2 regions of the Spiribacter pallidus genome follow, and region 1 is predicted to be linked to the other one. Evidence: predicted binding sites of a transcription regulator. Region 1 holds the regulator's gene; the other holds the start of a gene.
What was found. Region 1 encodes sigma-54, which starts transcription at its own class of promoters, with help from an activator protein. Its sites were predicted from a motif close to TGGCANGNTNCNTGCTT; they were not measured.

Region 1 (5,265 bases):
GATGATGTGGCAGGTCACTACCAACCCGCACGCTAGGCTGTCCCGATGGCGGGCGGGTTGGCTGATTCCGGGACTCGCGATGCTGCTCATTGCAGCCGCGAGCCCTGCCCAGCAACCCGTGCCCATCGATCTCAGCGCCGATCGCGCCGAAATCAATGACCAGCAGGGCACCGGGGTCTATCGGGGCAACGTCGTACTCATCCGCGGGCAGACCCGCTTGACCGGCTCGGTGATGCGCACCTTCACCGACGAGGCGCGACGGCTGCAGCGCGTCGAGATCGAGGGCTCGCCGGCGCGCTACCGCGCGTTGCAGCCAGAGGGGCCACCGCGCCGGGCCGAAGCCCCCCGGATGGAGTACTATGCCGCCGCACCGGAGCGGCTTGTGCTGCTCGGCGGCGGCCGCGTCTGGGAGGGCGAGAACTCGGTGACCGGCGAGGTCATCACCCATTACCCGGACAGCCAGCGCACCGTCGCCGACGGCGAAGACCAGGGACGGGTCAAGGTCCGCGTATTCCCTGAGGCGGGGGCGTCGCAATGAGCACCGGCCAACTCCAGGCCCATGGCCTGTGCAAGCGCTATCGGGGACGCAGCGTGGTCGACGATGTCTCCATTGGGCTGCGCAACGGTGAGATCGTTGGCCTGCTCGGCCCCAACGGCGCCGGCAAGACCACCAGCTTTTACATGATGGTCGGCCTGGTGCGGCCGGACCGGGGCCGAATCCACCTCGACGGACGGGACATCACCCGGGCGGCGATGCACGAGCGCGCCCGTGCCGGTGTCGGCTATCTGCCCCAGGAGGCCTCGGTGTTCCGGCGGTTATCCGTGCGCGACAACCTGCTGGCCGTGCTGGAGACCCGTGCCGATCTCAGCCGGGCCCGACAGCACGAACAGGCCGATTCGCTGATGGCCGAGTTCGGCGTCGGCCACCTGGCCGACCAGTCCGGGGTTAGCCTCTCCGGCGGTGAGCGACGGCGCGTCGAGATCGCCCGGGCGCTGGCCGCGGAACCACGCTTTATCCTGCTGGATGAACCCTTCGCCGGTGTGGACCCGATCTCGGTGGGGGATATCAAGGCGATCGTCCGTCACCTCTCCGAACGTGGGATCGGCGTGCTGATCACCGATCACAACGTCCGCGAGACCCTGGCGCTGGTGGACCGGGCCACCATCCTCAATGAAGGACAGGTCATCGTCGAAGGCGATGCCACTACGATTCTTGCCGACGAACAGGTCCGGGCAGTCTATCTGGGCGAAGACTTCACGCTGTAGTGGTGGCGATCAACGGCGCGCTGACGTTAGTCTGATCAGGCAATCGGATTCGGGAAGACGATGAAACACGCCCTTCAGCTTCGCACAAGTCAGCAGCTGGCCATGACGCCCCAGCTCCAGCAGGCGATCCGGCTTCTGCAGCTGCCGGCAGCGGAGCTCAACCTCGAAATCCGCGAGGCGCTCGAATCCAACATGATGCTCGAGCTCGAGGACGAGAGCGATGGCGATCCCGCTCCGTCCGAGGCGACGACGTCCGAGCCCGCGGTCACCGACCCCTCCGAGATGCCACTGGGGAGCAACGCCACCGATGCCGCGCGACTGGGCGAATCGCTGCCCGTGGACGAACGCTGGGACGAGCCCGTCACCTCGGCCGCGGTCAACGCCACCGAACCGACCGGCGGCCCCGATCCTCTGGAGAATCGCGCTGGCGACGAGCGCACTCTGCAGGCCCACCTTGACTGGCAGCTCGCCATTTCCAAGCTCAGCGCCCGGGATCGGCAGATCGCCGACACTCTGGTGGATGCCATCGACGAGCGCGGCCATCTGAGCGAACCACTCGAGTCGCTTCAACAGACCCTGGCCAGCGAGCTGCAGGCGGATGTCGACGAGGTCCGCGCGGTGCTCGCCTTCATCCAGCACCTGGATCCGGTGGGCATCGGGGCACAGGATGCCACCGAGGCACTGACCATTCAGGTGGACGCACTGCCGGCCGACACCCCGGGCCGGGAAGCCGCCCGGCGGGTGATCCAACAAGGGCTCGGCTGGCTAGCCGAGGGGCAGTATTGCACGCTAGAGAAACGCCTGGGGCTGGACGAGGCCGCTCTCGAGCAGGCCATCACGCTGATCCAGCAACTCGACCCCCACCCGGGCTCGGCGTTCTCGCAGCCCCGCACCGAGTACATCGTGCCGGACTGCTTCGTCCGACGGGTCAACGGCCGCTGGGAGGTCGAGATCAACCCCGAGGCCTCACCGGCACTGCGGGTGAACAGCTACTACGCAAGCCTGGTCCGACGGGGCGACAGCAGCGCCGATAACAGCCTGCTTCGACAGCACCTGCAAGAAGCGCGATGGCTGATCAAAAGCCTGCGTTCGCGGGCCGACACACTACAGCGGGTGGCGCAGACCATCGTCGAGCGTCAGCAAGCCTTCCTCGAGCAGGGCGAAGAGGCCATGCAGCCGCTGGTGCTGCGCGACGTGGCCGAGGCGGTGGAGATGCACGAATCGACCATCTCCCGCATCACCACCCACAAGTACATGCACACCCCCATGGGCACGCTCGAGTTCAAGCACTTCTTCTCCAGTCATGTCCCGACCGCCGATGGCGGCGAGTGCTCGGCGACGGCGATTCGTGCGCGGATACGCCGCCTGGTCGCGGCGGAAGACCCGACGCGGCCGCTGAGCGACGCACGTTTGACACAGACCCTGCAGGACGAGGGTATCCACGTTGCCCGGCGTACCGTTGCGAAATACCGCGAGGTCATGGGCATCGCTTCATCCACCGATCGCCGGCGACCGGCGCGACCCCAAAAGGAGAAATCATGAAAATCGATATCACCGGACAACATCTGGATATCACCGATGCGCTGCGGGGCTATGTGGAGGAAAAATTCCAGCGCCTCGAGCGGCATTTCGACAATGTCGTGGATGCCCATGTCATGCTCCGGGTCGAGAAAAACCGCCACCAGGCCGAAGCCACGCTGGCGCTCAGTGGTGCCCGTCTGTTTGCCGAAGCCACCGAGGACGAAATGTACGCCGCCATCGATGCGCTGATCGACAAACTCGACCGCCAGGTGGTTAAGCACAAGGAAAAGCGCAGCGACCACCACCGCGAAGACGGCCGGTTGGGCCCCAACCTGGAGTCGTGATCGACATGTCTGACCTCGAGCGAACCCCGTGGTGACCCCCGAGGGCTCGCCCCGGCGGCTGATTATCGTCAGTGGACTGTCCGGCTCGGGCAAGAGTGTCGCCCTGGCAACGCTCGAGGACAGCGGATTCTATTGCATCGACAACCTGCCGGTTGCCCTGCTCGAGGCCTTTGGCGGGCATATCGCGGCGACCGGCGGCGAGATGCAGTACGCCGTCGGCATCGATGCCCGCAACCGGCTCGAGGCCCTCGAGCGGATCCCGGATATCCTCGAGGGCCTGGGGCAACAGGGCCTGGCCGCGGAGATCGTCTTCCTTGATGCCGAAGACGCCACGCTGCTGAAACGCTTCTCCGAGACCCGCCGGCGTCATCCGCTGAGCAATGGCGACACCCCGCTGGCCGAAGCCATCATCGGCGAGCGCAAACTGCTCATGCCGGTGCAGGCGCGCGCCGACATGACCATCAACACCACCCATACCACGCTGCACGAGCTAAGGACGCTGATCCGTGATCGGCTCACCCACACGCCCACGCAGTTGTCGGTGCAGCTCATGTCGTTCGGCTACAAGCACGGTACCCCGACGGATGCCGACTTCGTCTTTGACAGCCGCTGCCTGCCCAATCCGCACTGGCAGCCCGAGCTGCGGCCGCACACCGGAAGGGACGAGCCAGTGCGTCGATTTCTCGCCGAAAGCCCGCTCGTTGAGCGATACAGTCGGCAACTCGCCGAGTTCATGGATGACTGGCTGCCGGTTTTCGAGCGTGAGAACCGCAGCTACCTCACCGTGGCAGTGGGCTGTACCGGTGGCCAGCACCGCTCGGTCTACCTCATCGAGGCCCTCGCCAACCACCTGCGACGGACGGATCTGACCGTCACCATCCGGCATCGGGAATTGCCTTGATGCCCGGACTGCCGGATCATCTCCCGGTATCCGTCGGGCGGGGTGATGCATGAGCGACGAGCGCGAACAAAAACAGGGTCGGGTTGCGGACACCGTCTCCGGTCTGCTCCAGGGCGGCACCGTCCCGGAGGCCCGGCGCATGCTCAACGCCCTCCACCCGGCAGAAATCGCCGATCTGCTCGAATCATTTCCGGTGGCCGAGCGCAAGCTGCTCTGGGAGCTGGTCGAGGAAGAAAACGGCGGTGAAGTGCTGTTGCAGGTCAATGACGAGGTCCGCAGCGGGCTGATCGAAGAGATGGATGAGGCCGAACTGCTGGCCGCCACCTCGGGCATGGACGTGGACGATCTGGCCGACTTCATGCAGGACCTGCCCAAGACACTGACCGGCGCCATTCTTCGGTCGATGGATAATCAAAACCGCCAGCGGCTCGAGGCGGTGCTCGCCTACCCCGAGGACAGCGCCGGCGGGCTGATGAATACCGACACGGTCACCGTCCGGCCCGATCTCAGCCTGGATGTGGTGATGCGCTATCTGCGCATGCGTGGCAGTGTCCCCGAACTCACCGATCACCTGTTCGTGGTCAGCCGCTTCGATCACTTCCTTGGCGTACTCAGGGTCAGCGACCTACTGACCCGCGATCCGGCCAGTCCGGTGGCCGATGTGCTGGATACCGAAGCGGTCGCCATTGCCGCGGACAAACCCGCCCGCGAGGTGGCCAAGATGTTCGAGGACCGTGACCTGATCTCGGCACCGGTGCTCGACGAGCGGGGCCGCTTGATTGGCCGCATCACCGTTGACGATGTGGTGGATGTCATCCGCGATGAAGCAGAGCGCTCGATCCTGACCATGGCCGGGCTCGGCGATGAAGCCGATCTATTTGCCCCGATCTGGTCAAGCACCCGGCGACGGGCGCTGTGGCTTGGCATCAATCTGCTGACCGCGCTGCTCGCCGCCTATGTCATTGGCCTTTTCGAGGGCACCATTCAGCAGGTGGTCGCACTGGCGGTCTTAATGCCGGTCGTCGCCAGCATGGGGGGCATCGCCGGAACCCAGACCCTGACCCTGGTGACCCGCGCCCTGGCACTGGGACAGGTCGCCTCTCGCAACACCCGGGCCCTTCTGGTCAAGGAGCTGGGCATCGGCATCCTTAACGGGTTGATGTGGGCGGCCATCCTGGCGGGCATCGCCGTTATCTGGTTTGGCGAGCCGGCCATCGGTGCCATCATCGCCGC
Region 2 (5,265 bases), on a different contig from region 1:
GGCAGCAGATCCGCGCCGCGAACGATGTCGGTCACCCCCAATCGGGCGTCATCCACCACCATGGCCAGATGGTAGGCGTGCAACCCATCACCCCGGCGGATGACAAAATCGCCGATTGCCTCATCGAGTTGGATCGACTGCTGGCCCATGCACCGGTCATGGAACTCGATGGCGCGCTCGGGGCTGCGAAACCGCCAGCTCCGCGCCGCAGTGCCCGGAGGCAGGCCATCGCGACAGGTGCCGGGGTAGATCATCCCCGCGGGCCCGCGGCGGGCCCGGGCCATGACCGCCCGGCGGGTGCAGCCGCAGGGGTAGGCCATTGCCCGGGACTGGAGGCGCTCCAGGGCGGCCTGATAGTGATGGGTCTGCCGGCTTTGGTCGACAATCTCGCCATCCCAGTGCAGACCCAGGCGGGCCAGCCCGTCGATGATGGCTTGCCTGGCATCGGCCCGGGCGCGGCCCCGGTCGACATCATCGATGCGCAGATGCCAGCGACCCTGGTTGGCGCGGGCATCCAGATAGCTGGCAAGCGCTGCGACCAGCGAGCCAAAATGCAACGGCCCGGTGGGGCTCGGGGCAAAGCGTCCGACGTATCGGGTATCGTCCATGGCCGGATGATAGCGCGGGTTTGAGCCGCGGGGGCTGCTAGAATGGGGCTTTGTCCAGGGAGCCGATCAATGTCGATGGTTACGCTCTCGCGGCGCAGTCACCGCATCCAGCCCTTCCATGTTATGGCGTTGCTGGCCCGCGCCCGTGAGCTCGAGGCGGCCGGCCAGGACATCGTGCATATGGAAATCGGCGAGCCGGATTTCCCGACCGCGGCGCCGGTCACCGAGGCCGGGCGCGCCGCACTGGCCGCCGGCGAGACCGGTTACCTCCCCGCCGGCGGTCTGCCCGAGTTGCGTGAGGCGATCGCCCGGCATTACGCCGATCACTACCAGGCGCCGGTGGACCCGCAGCGCATCGTGATCACGCCCGGCGCCAGTGGCGCGCTGGTGGTCGCTCTTGCCATGCTTGCCGACCCCGGGCAAAACGTGTTGCTGCCCGATCCGGGGTATCCCTGCAATCGCAACTTCGTCGAGCTGGTCGATGCCCGGCCGCGAGCGGTCCGGGTGACGGCGGATACCGATTATCAGCTCACCGCCGGGCTGGCGCGGGCGGCGGCGGATCCCCGGACCGCCGCGATCATGGTCGGCTCGCCGGGCAACCCTACCGGGACGCTGGCGGGCGCCGCCGATCTGGCGGGGCTGGCGGCTTTTGCCGAGGAACGGGGGGTCGGGCTGATCGTCGATGAGATCTACCATGGCCTGCACTATGGTGACCCACCCGCTCAGGGCGTGGTTCATGCGCCGGGCAGCATCATCATCAACAGTTTTTCAAAGTATTTCGGCATGACCGGCTGGCGATTGGGCTGGATGGTCATGCCCGCCGAGTGGGTGCCGGTGGCGGAAAAACTCATGCAGAACCTATTCATCAGTGCATCGACCCCGGCCCAGCATGCCGCCCTGGCCTGCTTTGGCGATGAGGCCCGGGCGATATTCGAGTCACGACGCGCCGCGTTTCGCCAGCGGCGGGATTTTCTGCTGCCGGCCCTGCGGGAGCTGGGCTTTCACATCCCCGGCCACCCGGACGGCGCGTTCTATCTTTATGCCGATGTCTCGGGGCTGACCGATGACAGCGCCGAGCTGGCCGAGGCGTTGCTTGACCGGGCCGGGGTGGCGGCGACGCCCGGGCTCGATTTTGAGCAGACCGCCCCGGAGCGGCATATGCGTTTTGCCTACACGACCGCTATGGAACGGCTCGAAGCCGGTGTCGAGCGGATCGCGCAGCTGCTTCGCGCCGGCGGCTAGGCCTCGCCGGGGATGCCGCACACCTCGGATCGGGTCAAAAAGCGCTTACCCTCCGGCGCTTCCAGCGAAAAACCGGAGCCACGGCCGTTGACCACATCGATGATCAAGCGGGTGTGGGCCCAGAGCTCGTACTGGTCCCCGCCGATGTAGAATGGCTCGCCAGCGATATCCCCAAGATGGACATCCCGAGCGCCAATGCGGAACTCATCCCGCGGGTAGCACATCGGCGCGCTGCCGTCACAGCAGCCGCCGGATTGATGAAAAACCAGCGGTCCATGACGCTCGCGAAGTGATCGGACCAGCGCCTCGGCCTCGGGCGTGGCGCTCAGCTTTGGTTCGGAATCGCTCATTGTTCTGCCTCCGCGTTGTCAGAATCGGCCGGTGCCCGAGTCGGGCACCGGCCGTTGATGATGGGTGGCCTAGAACAGCCCCATCGGTGCCTGACTGTAGCTCACCAGCAGGTTCTTGGTCTGCTGATAGTGGGCCAGCATCATCAGGTGGTTCTCGCGGCCGATCCCCGAGTGCTTGTAGCCACCAAAGGCGGCGTGGGCCGGGTAGAGGTGATAGCAGTTGGTCCACACTCGACCGGCCTGGATGCCCCGGCCCATTCGATACATGGTGTGGGCGCTGCGGGACCAGACACCGGCCCCCAGGCCGTAGAGCGTGTCGTTGGAGATCGAAAGGGCATCATCCATGTCGCTGAAGTCGGTGACCGAGACCACCGGCCCGAAGATCTCTTCCTGGAATACGCGCATGCGGTTCTGGCCTTCGAAGACCGTCGGCTGCACGTAGTAGCCCCCGGCCAGGTCCCCTTCGGGTTTGAGCTGCTCGCCACCGGCCAGCACCTTGGCGCCTTCTTTTTTGCCGATATCCATGTAAGCAAGGATCTTCTCGAGCTGATCCTGCGAGGCCTGTGCGCCGACCATGGTGTCGGTATCCAGCGGGTTGCCGGTCTTGATGCGACCGACCCGGTCCAGGGCGGCATCCATGAAATCGGCGTAGAACGATTTCTGAACCAGGGCTCGGGACGGGCAGGTGCAGACCTCGCCCTGGTTGAGGGCAAACATTGCAAAGCCCTCGAGGCATTTCTCGCGGAAACCATCATCGGCGGCAAAGCAGTCATCAAAAAAGACATTGGGGGATTTGCCGCCCAGCTCGAGGGTGACCGGGATGAGATTCTCCGAGGCGTACTGCATGATCAGTCGCCCGGTGGTGGTCTCGCCAGTAAACGCCACCTTGGCGATGCGCGGGTTCGAGGCCAGGGCCTTGCCGGCCTCGGCGCCAAAGCCGTTGACGATATTGACCACGCCGGCCGGGAGCAGATCGGCAATCATCTCCATGAGCACAAGGATGCTGGCCGGCGTCTGCTCGGCGGGCTTGAGGACCACGCAGTTGCCGGCGGCGAGCGCCGGAGCCAGCTTCCAGGTCGCCATCAGGATGGGGAAGTTCCAGGGGATGATCTGCCCGACCACGCCCAGTGGTTCGTGGAAGTGGTAAGCCACGGTGTCGTCGTCGAGCTCGCCGACCGTCCCTTCCTGGGCGCGGATGACGCCGGCGAAGTAGCGGAAGTGGTCCACCGCCAAAGGCAGGTCGGCGGCCAGCGTTTCGCGGACCGGTTTGCCGTTTTCCCAGGCCTCGGCCACCGCCAGCTTTTCGAGATTCTCCTCGATGCGATCGGCAATGCGGTTGAGCACCACCGCCCGCTCAGCGACCGGGGTCTTGCCCCAGCTCGCTTTGGCCGCGTGGGCGGCGTCTAGGGCCATTTCGATGTCCGCGGCCTTCGACCGGGGAATGCTGCAGAAAGTCTGCCCGGTGACGGGCGTGGGGTTTTCGAAGTACTCGCCGTCGGCCGGGGCTTTCCAGTCCCCGCCGATGTAGTTCTCGTAGCGGGACTTAAAGCTGATGATGGCATCACTGCTGCCAGGTGCTGCGTAAATCATGGTTCTCCTCCATTGGGTTGTTATCGCGCCGGTGGCGCTCGCTTAGTAACAGCAAAATCCGTTCCAGGTTCGACGGATGGCTCGCAAACCCTTGCGTTACCGGGTTTTTCCGGGGATGCTCTGGGCAAAAGGTGGCCACAGAGCCGACCACGAACTGTCCCGATATCGGACAGGACTGTTGCGATATGCGACAGAGGAGGAGCCATGGATTCAACGCCGTTCATCGACCGGCGGGATCTCGTCGCCGTGCGCAACCGCTTGCTCGCCGGCGAGCAGCCCACGGGCGCCGCCGACGGGGTGGCCGGTTCGTGGCAGCGCTCGCGGCAGTTCGGACTGGCCGTCGACCGGACCGTCAGCGACGCGGTGATCGAGTCCGGCCCGCTCAATGCCCTGCGACAGCAAAACGAACGGCTGATCAGTTTTGCCCTGCCCGAGCTCGAAAACCTCTACCAGCAGATCGCCGGCACCGGTAGCGCCGTGTTACTGACCGATGTCAACGGCGTGATCCTCGAGCGCCAGGGCGATGCCGGTTTTCATCAGCGCAGTCAGCGGGTCGCGCTGTCACCTGGGGCCTGCTGGGGCGAGCAGGCCCGGGGGACCAATGCCATTGGCCTGGCCGTCGCCGAGGCGCGATGTGCCTCGGTCCACGGCCCCGAGCATTATCTCGAGTGCAATGCCTTTCTGACCTGCGCGGCTTCGCCCATCCACGCCCCGACCGGCGAGGTGCTGGGCGTTCTCGATGTCTCGGGCGATCAGCCGGCACGACAGCTGCACTCGCTGGGTTTGGTCCGCATGGGCGCTCGCATGATCGAAAACCGCATGCTCGAGGCGCACTTCGGCGAGGCGCTTTATGTCCACTTCCACGCGCGGCCGGAACTGCTCGGGACCCTGGGCGAGGGGATCGTGGTCTTCGACGATCACGGCCGGCTATGTGCCTTGAACGCCGTCGCCAGGGACTACTTTGCCGATGTGCCACACGGTGCGACCGTCGAGGCGCTTTTCCAGTGCACGCTCGACCATCTTTGTGCCCATCGCAGCGAGCCGTCCATGCTGCGCACCCGGGCGGGCATTACCGTGTGCGTGAAAACCGCTATGGCGCAGCCATCCCGTCGGGTGATGTCGTCATCGCCTCCGGCGGTTGATCAACACAGCGCCGGGCAACTGCACGCCGGCGATCCGAGCATTGAAAAACTGGCCGACCGGGCCCGGCGGGTGTTCCACCGCGGGATTCCGGTGTTGATCGAAGGCGAGACGGGCACCGGCAAAGAGCTCATGGCGCGCTTTCTCCACGACAACGGCCCGCGCTCCGACGGGCCGCTGGTCACGGTCAACTGCGCGGCGATCCCCGAGACCCTCGCCGAGTCCGAGCTCTTCGGGCATGTCCCCGGCGCCTTTACCGGTGCGAACCCCAAGGGCGCTACCGGCCGGGTGCGCGACGCCCACGGCGGGACGCTGTTTCTTGACGAGATCGGCGA

Region 2: exaC (acetaldehyde dehydrogenase ExaC) is a predicted target of sigma-54. The motif match lies at 3,840-3,856, and genes of this name have one in related genera.

What each region holds. Positions count from the first base shown of each region.
Region 1 is NZ_JBAKFM010000001.1:463,923-469,187, forward strand. Features, by position in the region: gene lptC (LPS export ABC transporter periplasmic protein LptC) at 1-36, shown strand, start outside; gene lptA (lipopolysaccharide transport periplasmic protein LptA) at 80-538, shown strand; gene lptB (LPS export ABC transporter ATP-binding protein) at 535-1,266, shown strand; gene V6X73_RS02290 (RNA polymerase factor sigma-54) at 1,327-2,808, shown strand; gene hpf (ribosome hibernation-promoting factor, HPF/YfiA family) at 2,805-3,131, shown strand; gene rapZ (RNase adapter RapZ) at 3,160-4,032, shown strand; gene mgtE (magnesium transporter) at 4,082-5,265, shown strand, end outside.
Region 2 is NZ_JBAKFM010000002.1:309,043-314,307, forward strand. Features, by position in the region: gene gluQRS (tRNA glutamyl-Q(34) synthetase GluQRS) at 1-608, opposite strand, end outside; gene V6X73_RS04860 (pyridoxal phosphate-dependent aminotransferase) at 678-1,850, shown strand; gene V6X73_RS04865 (DUF779 domain-containing protein) at 1,847-2,200, opposite strand; gene exaC (acetaldehyde dehydrogenase ExaC) at 2,270-3,790, opposite strand; gene V6X73_RS04875 (sigma-54-dependent Fis family transcriptional regulator) at 3,995-5,265, shown strand, end outside.